Regions from separate parts of the Candidatus Pantoea multigeneris genome, predicted to be linked through region 2. Evidence: predicted binding sites of a transcription regulator. Region 2 holds the regulator's gene; each other region holds the start of a gene.

Evidence for each region. Region 2 encodes ArgR, which controls arginine synthesis, uptake and breakdown. Its sites were predicted from a motif close to ANTGAATAAAAATACANT; they were not measured.
Region 1: argA (amino-acid N-acetyltransferase) is a predicted target of ArgR. The motif match lies at 2,324-2,341, and genes of this name have one in related genera.
Region 3: argC (N-acetyl-gamma-glutamyl-phosphate reductase) is a predicted target of ArgR. The motif match lies at 2,658-2,675, and genes of this name have one in related genera.

The regions. Positions count from the first base shown of each region.
Region 1 is NZ_VWXF01000007.1:147,557-153,778, reverse strand. It holds gene mltA (murein transglycosylase A) at 1-195, opposite strand, end outside; tRNA gene F3J40_RS16720 (tRNA-Met) at 400-476, shown strand; tRNA gene F3J40_RS16715 (tRNA-Met) at 508-584, shown strand; tRNA gene F3J40_RS16710 (tRNA-Met) at 616-692, shown strand; tRNA gene F3J40_RS16705 (tRNA-Met) at 755-831, shown strand; gene amiC (N-acetylmuramoyl-L-alanine amidase AmiC) at 891-2,144, opposite strand; gene argA (amino-acid N-acetyltransferase) at 2,374-3,702, shown strand; gene ptrA (pitrilysin) at 3,813-6,222, opposite strand, start outside.
Region 2 is NZ_VWXF01000002.1:437,363-443,584, reverse strand. It holds gene aaeA (p-hydroxybenzoic acid efflux pump subunit AaeA) at 1-128, shown strand, start outside; gene aaeB (p-hydroxybenzoic acid efflux pump subunit AaeB) at 140-2,098, shown strand; gene yhcN (peroxide/acid stress response protein YhcN) at 2,256-2,528, opposite strand; gene F3J40_RS07490 (YdgH/BhsA/McbA-like domain containing protein) at 2,634-2,900, opposite strand; gene yhcN (peroxide/acid stress response protein YhcN) at 2,985-3,248, opposite strand; gene argR (transcriptional regulator ArgR) at 3,734-4,204, opposite strand; gene mdh (malate dehydrogenase) at 4,595-5,530, shown strand; gene mscM (miniconductance mechanosensitive channel MscM) at 5,603-6,222, opposite strand, start outside.
Region 3 is NZ_VWXF01000012.1:111,020-117,241, reverse strand. It holds gene F3J40_RS21560 (argininosuccinate synthase) at 1-730, opposite strand, end outside; gene argB (acetylglutamate kinase) at 759-1,535, opposite strand; gene argC (N-acetyl-gamma-glutamyl-phosphate reductase) at 1,550-2,554, opposite strand; gene argE (acetylornithine deacetylase) at 2,722-3,873, shown strand; gene ppc (phosphoenolpyruvate carboxylase) at 4,143-6,222, shown strand, end outside.

The sequences.
Region 1 (6,222 bases), on a different contig from region 2:
CTGTCGCACCTGGTCGCTAAAATCTTTGCCATTCACGGGGCGGCCTTTGGCATTCGGCTGATTAACCAGCGCCAGTGGCTGGTCCAGTTTTCCGTCTATATATTGCTGGCCGCGATCGGTAGGCCTGGAGCTACAGCCAGCCAGCAGCGCAATTACAGCGCCAGTAAGTACATACTTCGTCCAGTGTCCTTTCATTGCAATCTCATATAAGAAGGCGTGCCAGCCGCGACGATAGCAAAGGGGCAGTCAGAAAGGAATGCGTCCCTGTTGCTGCCGTGCATGGCAGTATAATTAATAATCAAAAAGCGGCTAAAACCCGCATTTCTCGCTAAATTTACGAATTAACTGGAAAAAAAAGTTGCATCGCCGCGCTCGCAGAGTATAGTGCGCATCCACGGACGCGGGGTGGAGCAGCCTGGTAGCTCGTCGGGCTCATAACCCGAAGGTCGTCGGTTCAAATCCGGCCCCCGCAACCAATAATGTGATGCAGTAAAGAAGTCGTACGGACGCGGGGTGGAGCAGCCTGGTAGCTCGTCGGGCTCATAACCCGAAGGTCGTCGGTTCAAATCCGGCCCCCGCAACCAACAATGTGATGCAGTAAAGTAGTAATACGGACGCGGGGTGGAGCAGCCTGGTAGCTCGTCGGGCTCATAACCCGAAGGTCGTCGGTTCAAATCCGGCCCCCGCAACCAACATTGTTGAGTAACTACCATGCTCAGTAGTTACCTGTGAAGCAGTAAAAGAAGTTTTCGGACGCGGGGTGGAGCAGCCTGGTAGCTCGTCGGGCTCATAACCCGAAGGTCGTCGGTTCAAATCCGGCCCCCGCAACCAATCTTTAAAGCACCTTAACGGGTGTTTTTTTGTTTTTATCTTCCGTAAAACAGCACAGCTTAGCGCTGTGCCAGTGAAACCCCGCTAGCAAAATACTCTTTTATCCCCTGCAAGATCGCTGTTGCCATCTGGTGTTGATAACGCGTGGTGCGTAATCGACGCTCCTCCTCCACGTTACTGATAAACGCCGTTTCCACCAAAATTGAGGGAATGTCCGGTGCTTTGAGTACCGCAAACCCTGCCTGATCCACCGTGCGCTTATGCAGATGGTTAATCTTACCGATATGCTTTAACACCGCGTGACCAAACTTCAGGCTGTCATGGACGGTCTGGCGCTGCACCATATCAAACATCGTATGGTCGAGATAACGGTCGCCGCTCAGACTGACGCCGCCAATCAAATCTGATTCATTCTGCGTCTGTGCCAGAAAACGCGCCGCCGCCGAGGTCGCACCTTTGGTCGAAAGTGCGAATACCGAAGAACCGCGTGCGGCACGGCTGGTGAAAGCATCCGCATGAATCGAGACAAACAGATCGGCACGCTGCGCCCGCGCTTTAGCTACCCGAACCCGTAACGGGATAAACACGTCGTCGCTGCGGGTCATATACGCTTTCATATTCGGCTCGCTGGCAATCAGCTTTCGCAGTTGCAGTCCGATCTTCAGTACGATGTCTTTTTCACGCGTTTTGTATTTGCCGTGTGCACCAGGATCTTCACCGCCATGGCCGGGATCGATCATGATCACCAGCGGCCGATCTCGTCCTGCTTTGCCCGGCAACGGTGGCGGAACCAGAGCCTCTTTCTGCTCCAGCGCCCCCTGGTTATAGTCTTTCAGCAAAGCCAGCAGCGGATCGTCTTCGGTAGCCGCTGCTGACTGCTGCGGATAAAGATCCACCACCAGGCGATGACGAATCCCGGCAACCGGCTGGAGAGTAAACACTTTGGGGTCGACCGGCTTTTTCAGCTCCAGCACAATACGCACCGTGTGGGCATCAAACTGCCCGACTCTGGCCGCCTGAATATAGGGATCATCCACCCGTACCAGCTTATCGACCCCCCGCAGTACCGGATTGAGCTGGCTATTTTCAATATCCACCACCAGCCGATTGGGCCCAGAGAGCATAAACTGCTTGTACTGGAGAGAAACGCTGGATTCCAGCGTTAAACGTGAATAAGTTGATGAAGGCCAGATGCGTACTGCCACAACATGACTACTGGCTGCCAGCCCCAGGGGACTGACACTCAGTAGCCATAATGCGCCGGTATACTTTAAAAACCGGCGTCGGGAGCAGCACTTATCTCTTGCACACATAGTCATCCACTACTGTATTGGGTAAATTTCAGTCATTTGAGAAAAAATGCGTCATCGCTTATTGTCTACAAATGAGTAACAACTTCAGCTAACTCACAGATAATGCAGGCTATTAGTTACTTGTTCACCTAAAAAAAAGTAAATTTTCGTCAACATTGCCCCTTGCAAAATGCGCGATAAAAGAATAAAAATACAAAAATTTCGAATAATCATTCACTGAGGATTTGCCGTGAAGGAACGTAGTACCGAACTGGTTCAGGGCTTTCGCCATACCGTTCCCTATATCAATGCGCATCGGGACAAAACGTTTGTCATCATGCTGAGTGGCGAAGCGATCGAACACGAGAACTTCTCTACCATCATTAATGATATTGGTCTCCTTCACAGCCTTGGTATCCGTCTGGTGGTGGTCTACGGCGCTCGCCCGCAGATCGATGCCAGCATGGCGGATCGTCAGTTGGAACCGGTTTATCACAAACACACGCGCGTCACAGACAGCCAGTCGCTGGAGCTGGTCAAGCAGGCCGCAGGCCGATTGCAGCTGGATATCACGGCACGCCTGTCGATGAGCCTGAATAACACCCCACTTCAGGGCGCACACATTAATGTCGTCAGCGGTAACTTCATTATCTCCCAGCCTTTGGGCGTGGATGATGGCGTTGACTACTGCCACAGTGGCCGCATTCGTCGTATCGATGAAGAGGCGATTCACCGCCAGCTAGATAATGACGCTATCGTCCTGATTGGCCCGGTTGCCGTTTCCGTGACCGGCGAAAGCTTTAATCTGACGTCAGAAGAGATAGCGACCCAGGTCGCGATTAAGCTAAAAGCGGAGAAAATGATCGGCTTCTGCGCCGAACAGGGTGTGACCAATCGGGAAGGACAGATCGTGTCTGAGCTGTTCCCTAACGAAGCACAGCAGCGCATTGATGAGATGGAAGGTGAAGGCGATTACCTCTCTGAGCCCGTCCGCTTCCTGCGCGGCGCCGTTAAGGCCTGCCGCAGTGGTGTACGTCGTAGCCATCTGATCAGCTATCAGGAAGATGGCACGCTGATTCAGGAGCTGTTCTCACGCGATGGCATCGGCACCCAGATTGTCATGGAGTCGGCGGAACAGATTCGCCGTGCCACCATCAACGATATTGGCGGAATCCTTGAGCTGATCCGCCCACTGGAGCAACAGGGTATCCTGGTGCGCCGTTCACGTGAGCAGTTGGAGATGGAGATCGACAAGTTCACCATCATTGAGCGCGATAATCTAACCATTGCTTGCGCTGCGCTCTATCCATTCCCGGAAGAGAAGATTGGCGAGATGGCCTGCGTGGCGGTTCATCCTGACTATCGTAGCTCCTCCCGTGGCGAACTGCTGCTTCAGCGCGTGGCGCTACAGGCGAAACAGATGGGGCTGAGAAAGCTGTTTGTGTTAACCACACGCAGTATTCACTGGTTCCAGGAGCGTGGCTTCACGCCGGTTGAAATTGAGTCTCTGCCGGAGAGCAAAAAGAAAATGTATAACTATCAGCGCCGGTCCAAAGTGCTGATGGCAGATCTGACCTGATTAGCATGCAGTAGCTGTACGGCCGGCACTCAGGCCATGTGTACCCGTGACTGCTCAAGGCATCAATGAAAAATGCCCCTCACTGTTGAGGGGCTTTTTTTGTGCTCTGTTTACTGCACTCCGCTCTGCAACGGTAGAGACTTTTGCAGATTCGTCACCGACTGCCAGGTTTTCCACCCCGGCTGATGCGCATACTCGGTGGTGGATGCATTGCCAGAGATTTGCGATGTTATCGCCATCCCCTCTTGTTTCATCACCGCCTGATTAAAGAAGTTAGCCAGGGAAACCGGCGTCAGCTTCTCGATTTGCGCAATCACTTTCTGCCGGGTATCAAACTGGTAGTTCTGACGAGTGAAGTCGCGACTGTAGCGCCCCGCTTCTTCATCCAGGGTTTGCGGCCGCTGGCTCAGGTCGTTAATCATCGCCTGCTGGTACTGTGCAAAGTCGCTCTGCTTCATCTCGCGCAGACGTTTTTCTGCCTGCGGATAGAAAGCCTGATAGCGTTTCAGCAGATAGGCCGGTTGCTGCGTATTACTTTGCAACAGGAAACCAATCCCCCACTGTCTGCCTACTGGCATCTGGAAAGCAAAAACGGCATAACCTAACTGTTCCTGAGTACGTAACTGGCTGTAGAACCACGGCTGAACAATCTGGCTTAACAGGGTACTGTTGGCCATACTCTGGTATTCACTGTAGCCCAGCGGAATGTACAGTGCCGCCAGCGCGGAGTCCGTGCTACTGCCTGCTTTCTCCAGATTGGCTTTTACCGGATGTTTAAACGCCACGTACCGACTGTGCCAGTTCGCGTCTTGCTGGATCGCCAACTGTTGCGTCAGCGAGTGGCCGAGTTTTTCGACCTCTGCGGCACTGAGATTTCCCACCACCATCATTTCCGGCGTGGCATCACGGAGTAGGCTGTCACGGTAGGCCATAACCTGTTGCAGGGTCATGCTTTTTACCAGCTGACGCCGCGTATCACGTTGGGTATAGGGCACCTGAGAAACCAGTTGCAGCGGTTCAACCGCTTGTTCGTAGGCTTTGCCTTTGTCGGCGGCAGCCAACCGCTCCAGATACCAGGACTTAGCCTGCTCAAGCTGCGTTTCATTCGGCGTAAAGCTGGCATAGCCTTCAATCAGTTTCTGGAACAGCGCAGGTAAGCGCTGCGTAAAGCCACTGGCATTAAACACCAACCCTTCATCTTCGCTGGTCGAGAAGCTAATCCCTCCCACCGAGGCCTGAGAGCTAAGCTGGTCCAGCGCCAAGCCCGACAAATAGTCATTCAGCCCAAACAGCACCTGCTGTTGTGCATCACTGATAGCCCCTTTGTTACGCAGGGCCAGCGTAATAGTTGCTTTGGGTTCACTGGCATAATACTGACTTGGCATCCAGTAGAGCCGGATAGGATCGTTGCTTTTCAGCCGTTCAGGGTGGGCATATTTTTTGCCGTCCTGTGGAATCAGGCTGAAATCGTCCGGGATATAGGGATTCAGCTCCGGCAAAGAGAGAGTGATTTGGCTGGCACGCTGCTGCCAGTCGGTAAAGGTGGCAGCGGAAATACGGTCAACCTCATACGGCGCATGAACAAAATAGGCCTCTTTGTTGTGCGGTTCATCCGGGCTGATGTACCAGAGACGCACGTTCTGCGGCGTCAGTTCCGCCAGGCGACTCTGAATAGCCGCGGGGTCCCACTGGTCTGCCAAGTAGGGAGCATCGAGGGTGTGGGCGATTGGCGTACGAAGCATGGTATCTGCCAGCCACGAAATATAGTCCATATCGCGCGTAATAGAGGGATAGCGGAAATCCAGCGCCAGCACATGGGAAACTTCATCAAAATAGTGCCGGTCAATCCCCTGCTGCTGTAACAGATGCAGGTAGCTGAAAATGGCCGCCACCACTTCATCCCGTTGCGCCAGACCTTTATCCGTCAACGAAACCGAGATAGCAAACACACCGCTGCTGCGGTTGGTCATCGGATCGGCACCGGCATTGATACCATCCGCCAGTCCCTGCTTTTGCAGCCAGTCTGACAGCGTATTTTTACTGCGATTACCAATCAGGTAGCTAATCAGCGTATCGGTTTTACTGCGGAAACGGTCGCTGTCATTCGCAATACGAAACTCCAGTCGTAGCTGCTTACGCGGCTGGGCTGGCACATAGTGAATGATGATGCCTTTCTGCGCATCGGTCACCACTGGCACGGTAATCGCAGGCACGGTGGCATTGTGATTAGGCACACGACCAAAGGTTTGTACCGCAATGGCGGCCATTTCTGGCAGTGGCATGTTACTGTAAATCACCGCTTTCATCAGGTTGGCGGAGTAGTGCTGATGATAAAAATCCACTAAAGCCTGATGCAGATTACTGCCCGGTTTATCGCTCAGCGTCTCTAAGTTCCCCCCGGAATACCGGGAACCTGGGTGGGCAGGATTGAGGGTTTCAGCACCGACCTGCGCCATACGCAGCCCGTCGCGCGAGCGCGCCATGGTCAGTTCGGCATTCACCGCATTGCGTTCTTTATCC
Region 2 (6,222 bases):
AGCAGCCTGGTAATCGCTTCCCGGCGGGCACCACGGCAACTGTGGTCATCACCGGTAAAGAAGATCGTAAAGCTGAACATGTTTCTCCAATTGGTAAATTGTTCAATCGGTTACGTGAATTCGGTTAACCGGAGGTGAGATGATTGAGTTTCTCCGCTTCCCGGTTAAGTTGACCTTTGCCTTAGTCTCGGCACTGTTCATTGGATTTCATTTTAATCTGGAAACCCCCCGCTGGGCCGTAATGACGGCGGGGATCGTCGCTGGCGGCACGGCTTTTGCTGCGGGTGGCGATCCCTACTCCGGTGCGCTGCGTTATCGTGGCATTCTGCGTATTATCGGTACTTTTATTGGCTCAATTGCCGCGGTAACTATCATGATCGCGACGGTGCGTGCACCCGCGATTATGCTGCTACTGTGTTGTATTTGGGCCGGTGTCTGTGTCTGGGTCTCTTCGTTAATTAAAGTCGAAAACTCCTATGCGTTGGGGCTGGCAGGTTATACCGCATTAATTATTGTGATCACGGCTGATGCCAGTGGCGCACTGACGTTAGCGCCTCAGTTTGCCGTGGAACGCTGTAGTGAGATTGTGCTCGGTATTCTGTGTGCCATTCTGGCTGATATCCTCTTTTCACCGCGTTCGATTAAAAAAGTGATCGATAGCGAAGTGGATTCTCTGCTGGTAGCACAGTTCAAACTGCTGCAACTCTGTGTGGCCCATGGTGATAACAAAGAGGAAGTGGATAAGGCCTGGAGCACGCTGGTGCGTCGCACTACCGCGCTGAAAGGGATGCGCAGCCAGCTTTTAATGGAGTCTTCACGCTGGAAAACTGTCGCTACTCGCCTTGAAGCCCTGCATTCGCTCTCTTTAACCATGATCACCCAGGCGACAGAAACCTTCCTGATTAAAAATGTTCGTCCTGACTATCTACCGCCCCAGTTTTCCCTACTGATTGAAAAAGAGGTGGAGAGCGTTGCGGATGTGCATAAGCGCTTAAAAGTCTTGCGTCGCGTGTTCAGTGCCAGCGGTAATAAAACACTGCCGGTGACGCTGGGCAGTTGGGTAGGCGCAGCGACTGAGTACTTGCTGCTCATGAAAGGCGTGAAAACCAACAGCCGCATCAGCAGCATTGAAAGCGGGATTTTGCAGCGTGATATTATCGTGCCTGGGCGTTCAGCCGAAACGCACCATGCGATGATCAACGGTATCCGTACTTTTGTCTCACTGGCGCTGGGCTGCTTCTTCTGGCTTTACACCGGCTGGACTTCAGGCAGCGGCTGCGTCGTGATGATGGGGGTGATCACCGCCCTGGCCATGCGTGTACCTAACCCATTGGGCATGGTCATGGACTTTGTCTACGGCATGATGGTCGCACTGCCGCTGGGAGCGCTCTATTTTATGGTGATCATGCCTGCCACACAGCAAAGCATGTTGTTGCTGTGCATCTCTCTTGGTGTGATGGCCTTTATCAGCGGCATTTTGATTCAGCGACGTCAGGTTGGGACGCTCGGCGCGTTGATTGGCACCATTAATATTTTGGTGCTGGAAAACCCGATGCAGTTTCAGTTTAAGGTGTTCCTCGATAACGCGCTGGGGCAGATCATTGGCTGCTTCCTGTCACTGCTGGTGATCTTGATCATCCGTGATAACTCAAAAGCACGCACCGGACGTAAAATTCTCAACCGCTTTATGTATGCAGCAGTCTCCGCCATGACCACTAATCAGGCCAGACGCCGGGAAAACCATTTACCCGCGCTGTATCAGCAGTTGTTTATGTTGCTCAATCTGTTCCCCGGCGATATTGAAAAATACCGTATTGCCCTGACGCTGGTGATTAGTCATCAACGCTTGCGACGGGCTGAGATCCCGATCAATGCCGATCTCTCGGCTTACCATCGGCAATTACGTAGCACCGCCGATCGGGTTGTTGCAGCAAGCAATGATGAGAAGCGAGCCTATTACTTCCAGCGTTTGCTGCAAGAGCTCAAGGTCTATCAGGAAAAGTTAGTGCAGTATGACGCTCCCACCGGTGTTATCGAACCGGTACACCGCCTGGCTGCAATGCTAGATAAGTACCAGAACACCCTGATTCGTATCTAACGTCTAACCGCCGCAGCAATGCCGGCGGTTTTTTTTACTCTGTCGTTCAGGCAAAAAAAACGACGCCCGGATAAGCGTCGTTTGTTTGGTAACCCCGGTGCTGCAAAAAAGGGCCCCGGCAGGCGGGGCCAAAGGTCGTCAACGGATTGACGAGGAATTACTTATACAGCTCAGCGGTGACATGATAGCTGTCACCGGTGCGTGCTTCGATAACCCTGTACGCACTGGCTTCCTGCGCATTCGCTTTTTCAGAAAGCTGGGCACGGTAGTCCATAGGCGATCCGGCAGTGCCGCTGATAGTGACAGTGCTACCGACAGATTGCAGATTCTGCTCATCAACCTGTTGTTGAGTAACCAGTTGCGCTGCGGAAGCGCCAAAAGTTATCACTGAGAACAGACCGAGAGTGGCGATGCTGGCTTTGATTTTCATTCTTTTTCTCCAGAGTTAAATCAACAACCTGCGGTGTGCATAGCTTCAGGGCGGGTCGTCGAAAGCATGGCTGGCACCGTTATTCGGTGCCATTGGCCATTATTCTTATTTATACAGTTCAGCGGTGTAGTGATAAGTATTGTCACGGTTAGCTTCAATGATGCGGTAGTGGCTAGCACCTTGAGCATCGGCTTTTTGTGACAGCGCCTGACGAATGTTGGTCTGGTCGCCATCAATACCGCTGATGCTAACAGTCTGATTCATTGATTGCAGGCCAGCGGCCTGATCGTTGCTAACCAGTGATGCAGCGTGGGCACCAACAGAAAGCAGTGATGCCAGACCGATGATTGCGATGGTTAATTTGGTTTTCATGGTGTTATCTCCGAAAAAGGTCTTAGTGGCCTGGAGCTATGGCTACGACGGGCCACCGTGGTATGACAGTGAGTTGGCTGAAACTTAGTTATACAGTTCAGCGGTCGCGTGATAGTTGCCGTTGTTATAAGCCTCAATCACACGGTATGCCTTAGCACCTTGTTTATCGGCTTGATGATTCAGCTGCTGGTTGATGTCAGACGGTGCGCCGTCGATACCGCTTACGCTGATGGTGCCTAAAGAGTGCAGGCCCTGCGCCTGGGTGGTATCGATGTTTTGTGCGGCGAAAGCGCCGAATGACAGTGCAGATAACATGCCCACAGCGGCAATAGCAGTTTTAATTTTCATATTCATTTCCTCGTCGTATCTTTTTTTCTTCATATTCGTGTGATTCTCATCACGGAAACAAGTATAGAACTAATAACCTTTGAAATTAATACTCTGCTAATAATGATTGGTTGTTATCCGTTGTCCTTATGCGTCATTTTAATAACGGAAAGTTATAAAAGATGCTTATTGGTGATGGTTGAGAGGGTATTTATATTTAAAAACAAGCACATAGGGTAATTTATCGTTTTGTGCGAAAATGTTTGGTTTATTAAACTACCAAATGATATTGAAGCAGTTATTTAAACTGGTTTATTTGTGCCTAATAGTGAAAAACGACACATAATGATAAAAATGCGAAAGGGTCTAGCGTCAGGATAGGTCTGGCGACAAGCGAAGCGTGTTTTTTAACACTATGATTTTTAAGCTTTAAATGTTTTAGCCAACGTGAGGGGAAAGATAAGAATGTTGCCAGCAGGTTAACCGCTGGCAAAGGCGAGCGGTAGTTAAAGCTCCTGCTCAAACAGGTCGATAACGGCGTCGTGCAACTGCTTAACCGTGAAGGCGCGTGCTGGGGTAATGAAGATGGTGTCATCCCCGGCAATGGTGCCGAGAATACCTTCCGCTTTACCGAGCGAGTCGAGCAGGCGGGCGATCAGCTGTGCGGCCCCTGGGCTGGTGTGAATAACGACTAAAGCGTCGTTATAGTCGATATCCAGCACGAGGTTTTTCAGTGGGCTGGTGGTGGTCGGGACGCCCAGTTCGGCGGGCAGGCAGTAAACCATCTCCATTTTGGCGTTGCGCGTGCGCACCGCACCAAATTTGGTCAACATGCGTGAGACTTTGGACTGATTAATGTTTTCAAAGCCCTCTTCCTGCAGAGCAGCGACAATTTCACCCTGTGAGCTGAATTTTTCCTGTTTCAGCAGTGCCTTAAAGGCTTTGATAAGATCATCTTGTTTGCTTGGATTACGCATAAGTTACCAGGTTAAGGAGTATTAATAAGGCGAGAGCCTGTGCGGCGTTGACATTATTATGCAGTTAAGTGAATTTTTATGCAATTGATGTGTGGCACTTTTGCTATTGCTAAACAGGCGGCCGGGGATAATAGCAAATTAAGCCAGACCTGAGCAAAAGAGGATCGGCTGGCGCACAGCAGGGCGACGATTCTTGTTATATGCTTGATTTGTAGTTTGACGATATCACTGCCGAACCCTGTCTGCGACGTTTGCTGGCAACGGTCATTCAACGGCGGTGCAGGTGGCTAATAACCCGATAAGCTACCGCACAGGCTGTTGTGAAGTTGATTAGGTCACATCAGAGGGTTTTCCGGCTCTTCACTGCTCCACCTTAATAAGGAGTTCAGGATGAAAGTTGCTGTTCTTGGTGCCGCAGGCGGCATAGGTCAAGCACTGGCGCTGCTGTTGAAAACCCAACTTCCCGCTGGATCAGAGCTTACGCTGTACGATATCGCCCCGGTGACACCGGGCGTGGCGGTTGATCTCAGCCATATTCCAACGGCAGTCAAAGTGCAGGGGTTCAGTGGGGAAGATGCCTCCCCTGCTCTTAAAGGCGCTGATGTGGTATTGATCTCAGCGGGTGTTGCACGCAAACCGGGCATGGATCGTGCCGATCTGTTTAACGTGAATGCCGGCATCGTGCGTAATCTGATCGAACAAGTGGCAGAAACGGCCCCGAAAGCACTGATTGCCGTCATCACTAATCCGGTCAATACCACGGTGGCGATTGCGGCCGAGGTACTGAAAAAAGCCGGTGTCTACGATAAAAATCGCCTGTTTGGTGTAACCACGCTTGATGTGATTCGGGCAAAAACCTTTGTGGCGGAGCTTAAGCACAAACCGCTGGAAGCGATTGAAGTGCCTGTTGTGGGTGGCCACTCTGGCGTGACGATTTTACCCCTGTTGTCTCAGGTAGCTGGGGTAACGTTTAGCGACCAGGAAGTGGCAGAGATGACCAGGCGTATCCAGAATGCGGGTACGGAAGTGGTAGAGGCGAAAGCCGGTGGCGGATCGGCAACCCTGTCAATGGGACAAGCGGCGGCTCGACTGGGGTTGGCTCTGGTGCGAGCCCTACAGGGGGAAGAACAGGTGATTGAGTATGCTTATGTTGAAGGCAGCGGTGAGTACGCTCGCTTCTTTGCTCAGCCACTGTTACTCGGTAAGGGCGGTGTCGTGGAACGTAAGCCGATTGGCGCTCTCAGTCAGTTCGAACAGGCGGCATTGGATGGGATGCTAGAGACACTAAAAAAAGACATCAAGCTGGGTGAAGAGTTTGTGAAATAGCCAGGCCTTGAGTGACAACCATCAAAAACGAAAAAACCGCCCGACGGTAAGCCGGGCGGTTTTATTTTGCGGTTACAGACCGCCCGAACGGTAACTGCGCCCCGCAGGCGTGCCATTGCTGGCCGGGATTTTTTTACTGCCGTTTTCCATACGCATCTGGAAAGGCGGGAAGGGCATTTCAATCCCATGCGCTTCAAACCCTTGCAGAATCAACTGATGTAGCTCGTGACGCAGTGGCATACGATGCCCCATCTCAGCCGCATAAATGCGAAGTTCAAACAGTTGGATACCCTGCTGTAAATCCACCAGGAAGACATCCGGCGTCGGGTTGTCCAGCACATAGCTACAGCGGTTAGCCGCCTGGAGAAGCAGGTTGGTCACCTCATCGCTATTAGCATGTGCGGGTGCTGGAATGGTTAATACCACACGTGAAACCGAGTCAGACAGCGTCCAGTTAACAAACTGCTCAGTGATAAATGCCTTGTTCGGCACGATAATCTCTTTGCGGTCCCAGTCGGTGATTGTGGTCGCTCGGGTGTTAATCCGGGTGATGCTGCCCGTTAAGTCACGGATCGTCACGGTATCGCCAATGCGGATCGGTTTCTCAAACAGAATGATCAGACCAGAAATAAAGTTGGCAAAGATCTCCTGTAAACCGAAGCCCAGACCAACGGTCAGACCGGCGACCAGCC
Region 3 (6,222 bases), on a different contig from region 2:
ATGGGCTCAGCTTCTCGCCGTTAACTGCAACCACACGACCTTTCTCAACGGTCACGGTGACATTTTCAGGCTGATCTGGTGCATCCAGGGGATCAACGGTCCACACCCAGCAATCTTTGGTCGGTGCGTTTGCTGGGCTTTCCAGTACGCCGCCTTCGGTAGAGATATGCCACGCGTTTTCATCACGGCTGTAGATTTTTTCCAGTGAAGCGGTGGTTGGGATGTTACGGACTTTCAGGTAGTCCAGCAGCGCTTCACGTGAACGCAGATCCCACTCACGCCATGGCGCAACCACTTTCAGCTGTGGTGCCAGTGCGGTGTAGGTGGTTTCGAAACGCACCTGATCGTTACCTTTACCGGTTGCACCGTGGCACAGCGCATCTGCGCCGACTTTCAACGCCAGCTCAACCTGCGCTTTAGCGATGATTGGACGTGCCATTGAAGTACCCAGCAAATAAGTGCCTTCGTACAGCGCACCTGTTTGCAGAACAGGGTAGATGTAATCACTGATGAATTCTTCGCGCAGATCAACAACGTGGCACTCAGAAGCCCCTGACTGCAGCGCTTTTTTCTCAACGCCTTCCAGATCAGCAGGGTCCTGGCCAATGTTGGCGACGAAAGCGACCACTTCACAGCCGCCGTAGTTCTCTTTCAGCCATGGAATGATGGCGGAAGTATCCAGGCCACCGGAGTAAGCCAGAACGATTTTTTTGATGTTTTGCGTTGCCATTTGGTCGTAATCCTTGAATCAGAGTCGTTTAAGCGAAAATCCGGGTGCCAATCGAGACACCATTGAACAGCTCAGGGAGTTGTTCAGCATGACGCCAGCTAGCGATATCTACCGGGCGTCCCAGAGTACGTGCTGCATCAAGCGCCGCACGTACTTTCACAATCATACCGTCAGTGATCACACCGTCAGCGATCAACTGTTCGGCTTTTTCTGCCGTCATTTCAGCCATGCGCTGACGGTTGCCATCCAGAATACCACTGACATCCGACAGCAGCACCAGGTCTGCACCCAGCGTTGAAGCCAGCGCGGTCGCGGCCTGATCGGCATTCACATTCATCAGTTCGCCTTCGGCGGTAATGCCGATAGAGCTGACAATCGGCATATAGCCGGCGTCCAGTAGCGTATGCAGCAACGCTGGGTTACCCGGCGTTGCCTGCCCTACGTGGCCAAGTTCAGGGTCGAATTGCGTGACATTCACCAACCCGGCATCACCCAGGCACAGGCCAACAGCGCGCAGGGCGTATTTGTTCGCCCAGGCAAGCAGCGTTTTGTTAGCCGTTCCTGCCAGTGCGCCAGTAATAATGTCGATTTGGTCGGCTGGCGTGACCCGCAGACCGTTTTTCTTCTGTACCGGCAGCGCCAGCTTTTTCATTAGCTCGTCAACCAGACAGCCGCCGCCGTGCACAATAATCAACGGGCGTTGATGGGCTGAACGATAGGCGACCAGGGCTTCAAACAGACGCGCCAGCGCCTCTTCGCTATCCAGCAGCACGCCGCCGAGTTTAATAATTAATGGATTGCTCATGACCTTTCCGCCGCTCAAATCAGTGACTGGGTTTCAGGGAAACCGAAACGGATATTCAGGCACTGCACGGCTTGCGATGCTGCACCTTTCAGCAGGTTGTCTTCTGCTGCGACCACAATCAGATGTTCGCCCTGCACGGCAAAGCCAATGTCGCAGTACGGCAGGCCAACCACGGCTTTCAGCGCGGGCACACCTTCTTCATAAACACGCACCAGCGGTTTATCGTTATAGGCGTTATGGAACGCCTGCGCCACATCTTCACGCGTTACGCCAGGATTCAGACGGCAGGTCGTGGTCGCCAGAATACCGCGCGGGAAGTTGCCCAGATGCGGTGTGAAAATCACTGGCGTGCCCAAATGCACGGCAATTTCAGGCTGGTGACGGTGATTAAACAGGCCATAAGCTTGCAGGCTCACTTCACACAGGCTGGTGTTGAGGTTGGCTTTACGTCCAGCACCGCTCACGCCGCTGGTGGCGTTAATCACTGGCCACTGCGCTTCGTTGATCAGACCGGCGTCAAGCAGCGGCTTGAGTGACAGTTGAGCTGCGGTAGGATAGCAACCCGGTACAGCCACTAATTGTGCCTGCGCGATGGCTTCACGGTTCCACTCAGCCAGACCATAAACAGCCTTATCTAGCCAGTCAGCGTGCTGGTGTGGGAAGCCGTAATATTGGGTGTAAAAAGCGCCATCATTGACACGGAATGCGCCTGACAGGTCGAACACCACGCAACCGGCTTTCAGGAACTCAGGAGCCAAATCGTGACTCACTTCGTGCGCGGTAGCGAGGAACACTACATCCACTTTATCTGCCCATTCAGCGGCATTGCTCAGCGGCTGCAGTGGCAGATCGATCACGCCCTTAAGCTGCGGATGAAGATCGGAAAGACGTTTTCCTGCATCCGGGCTTTGCGCGGAAACCGCCAGAGCGGTTATGTTCATATGTGGATGGCGATTGAGGAAAGTGGCAAGCTCTACGCCAGCATAGCCACTGGCACCAACGATCAGCGTATTCAACATCAGGCTGTATACCTTTTTACAGTCACACATTCCGGGTCGCGGCCTTGCCCCGTTGCCCACCATGTCGTTTGCAGCAAATTTGGGTTCACATGCATACGACGTTAATGTATTTTTATTCACTATTAATGCATGAATATTGATACATCCTAACTCAAGGACCGTCAACAGTGAAGACAAAATTACCGCCTTTTATCGAACTGTACCGCCAGTTGATCGCTACCCCGTCGATCAGTGCGACTGAAAGCGCGTTGGATCAGAGTAATGAAACTTTAATCAGTTTGCTGGCAGGCTGGTTCCGCGATCTGGGCTTCCAGGTTGAAGTACAGCCCGTGCCAGGAACGCGTCGTAAATTTAACATGCTGGCACGCAGTGGCGATGGCGCAGGCGGACTGCTGCTAGCCGGTCATACTGACACAGTTCCTTTCGATGACGGGCGCTGGACGCGCGATCCGTTCACCCTGACCGAACATGACAATAAACTCTATGGTCTGGGCACCGCAGATATGAAGGGCTTTTTTGCCTTTATTCTCGACGCGCTGCGTGATGTCGATGTGACAACACTGAAAAAACCGCTCTACATTCTGGCGACTGCCGATGAAGAAACCACCATGGCCGGTGCGCAGTATTTCGCGGAAAGTACGCATATCCGTCCCGACTGCGCCATCATTGGTGAGCCAACGTCACTCAAGCCGGTGCGAGCACACAAAGGTCACCTCTCGAATGCGATTCGCATTGAAGGACATTCCGGTCACTCCAGCGATCCGGCGCGTGGCGTTAATGCCATTGAGCTGATGCATGAAGCTATCGGCCACCTGATGGGGCTGCGCAACACGCTGAAAGAGCGCTATCACCACGCCGATTTCGCCATTCCCTATCCCACCATGAACTTTGGCCGCATCAGCGGCGGTGATGCAGTCAACCGTATCTGTGCATGCTGCGAACTGCATATGGACATCCGTCCGCTGCCAGGGCTGACGCTGGACGATCTGGATGGATTGCTGAATGAAGCGCTGGCACCGGTGAGCGAGCGCTGGCCTGGGCGTCTGACGGTGGGAGCCATGCATCCCCCTATCCCTGGCTATGAGTGTCCGAAGAATCATGAACTGGTGAAGGTGGTGGAAAAACTGCTGGGTGTTGAGACGGAAGTAGTGAACTACTGCACTGAAGCGCCATTTATTCAGCAGTTATGCCCAACGCTGGTACTGGGGCCGGGATCGATCAACCAGGCGCACCAGCCAGATGAATTTATCGATACCGCATTTATCAAGCCCACACGCGAACTCATTTCTCAAGTGGTACACCATTTCTGCCACTGTTAAGCAATAAATCGGGCATTTTGCTGATAATTCAGCAAAATGCCCCAGCAATTCCCTTTGACGGGTGATAAGAATAACTTATCTCGCTTCCCTCCAGTTAAATTCCATGAATTTCCGTTATTTAGCGACACGTTTATGTCAGTTTAAGTCAATTGACGAATCCATGATTACGTGGCTAGATAAAAGACGATGTTATGTCCACGTGATCTTATTCACAGATTTTCGGGCATATGTGGTGGTGTTTATTTAGACGATAAGGTTAACAGGGTCCAATGAACGAACAATATTCCGCAATGCGTAGTAACGTCAGTATGCTCGGCAAATTGCTCGGGGATACCATCAAGGATGCTTTAGGAGAGAACATCCTCGAGCGGGTAGAAACTATCCGTAAACTCTCGAAGTCATCCCGTGCCGGAAATGACGCTCATCGCCAGGAACTGTTGACCACACTGCAAAATCTGTCTAATGAGGAGCTACTGCCTGTTGCTCGCGCATTCAGCCAGTTCCTCAATCTGACCAACGTTGCTGAGCAGTATCAAACCATTTCCCGCAGCGGCGATGGCGCAAACCACCCTGAACTGCTGAAAAAGACCTTCGAAAACCTGAAACAGCAGGGCAACATCAGCGAGTCAGCGATCCGCGAAGCGATTGAATCGCTGTCGCTGGAACTGGTACTGACTGCGCACCCAACCGAAATCACCCGCCGTACGCTGATTCACAAACTGGTCGAAGTAAATAGCTGCCTGAAGCAGCTCGATCACAGCGACGTGTCCGAATACGAATACAACCAGATTATGCGCCGCCTGCGCCAGCTGGTGGCTCAGGCATGGCACACGGATGAGATCCGTAAATATCGCCCGACCCCGATCGACGAAGCTAAATGGGGCTTTGCCGTGGTTGAAAACAGCCTGTGGGAAGGCGTGCCAGCTTTCCTGCGCGAACTGAACGAACAGGTTGAAGAAACCTTTGGCATCAAGCTGCCAGTGGACTTCGTGCCGGTGAAATTCACTTCATGGATGGGCGGTGACCGTGATGGCAACCCAAACGTTGTGGCCAGCGTAACGCGTCATGCACTGCAACTGGGGCGCTGGAAAGCCGCCGACCTGTTCCTGCGCGATATCGCCGTCCTGATTTCCGAACTCTCGATGTCCGAATGTACTCCGGAAGTGCTGGAGTTAAGTGGCGATCCAGAAGCGATTGAGCCTTATCGTGTGATTCTGAAGCGTCTGCGCAGCCAGTTAATGAGCACCCAGGCCTACCTGGAGCGCCGCCTGAAAGGTGAGCGCCTGCCGCGTCCAGCAGACCTGCTGATCACCAACGAACAGCTCTGGCAGCCGCTGTATACCATTTATCAGTCACTGCAAAAGTGCGATATGGGGATCATCGCCAATGGCCAACTGCTGGATACGTTGCGCCGCGTGAAGTGTTTTGGTGTTCCGCTGGTCCGTATCGATATTCGCCAGGAGAGCACACGTCATACCCAGGCGATTGCCGAAATTACCCGCTATCTGGGCCTGGGCGATTATGAAAGCTGGTCTGAAGCAGACAAACAAGCCTTCCTGATCCGTGAACTGAACTCCAAGCGCCCGCTACTGCCACGGAGTTGGGAACCGACCGACGACACGCGTGAAGTGCTGGAAACCTGTCGCGTTGCGGCGGAAGTGCCGGAAGGCTCAATTGCTGCCTATGTTATTTCTATGGCAAAAACGCCGTCCGATGTACTGGGCGTGCACCTGCTGTTGAAAGAAGCGGGCATCACTTTCGCAATGCCAGTTGCCCCGCTGTTTGAAACCCTGGACGACCTGAACAATGCCAATGACGTTATGGGCCAGTTGCTCAATATCGACTGGTATCGCGGCTTTATTCAGGGCAAGCAGATGGTCATGATTGGCTACTCTGACTCAGCAAAAGATGCAGGTGTCATGGCGGCAAGCTGGGCACAGTATCAGGCACAGGATGCACTGATTAAAACCTGTGAAAAAGCCGGTATCGCTCTGACGCTGTTCCACGGACGCGGCGGCACCATTGGCCGTGGCGGCGCACCAGCGCATGCTGCCCTGCTGTCACAGCCACCGGGGAGCCTGAAAGGCGGCCTGCGTGTCACCGAACAAGGTGAGATGATCCGCTTTAAGTTCGGCTTACCGCAAGTGGCAGTGGCCAGTCTTTCGCTCTATACCGGTGCGATTCTGGAAGCGAACCTGCTGCCACCGCCAGAGCCTAAAGCGGAATGGCGTAACATCATGGACCAGCTCTCTGCGCACTCTTGTGCCATGTACCGTGGCTATGTGCGTGAGAATCCGGACTTCGTGCCTTACTTCCGTTCAGCCACACCAGAACAGGAACTGGGTAAGC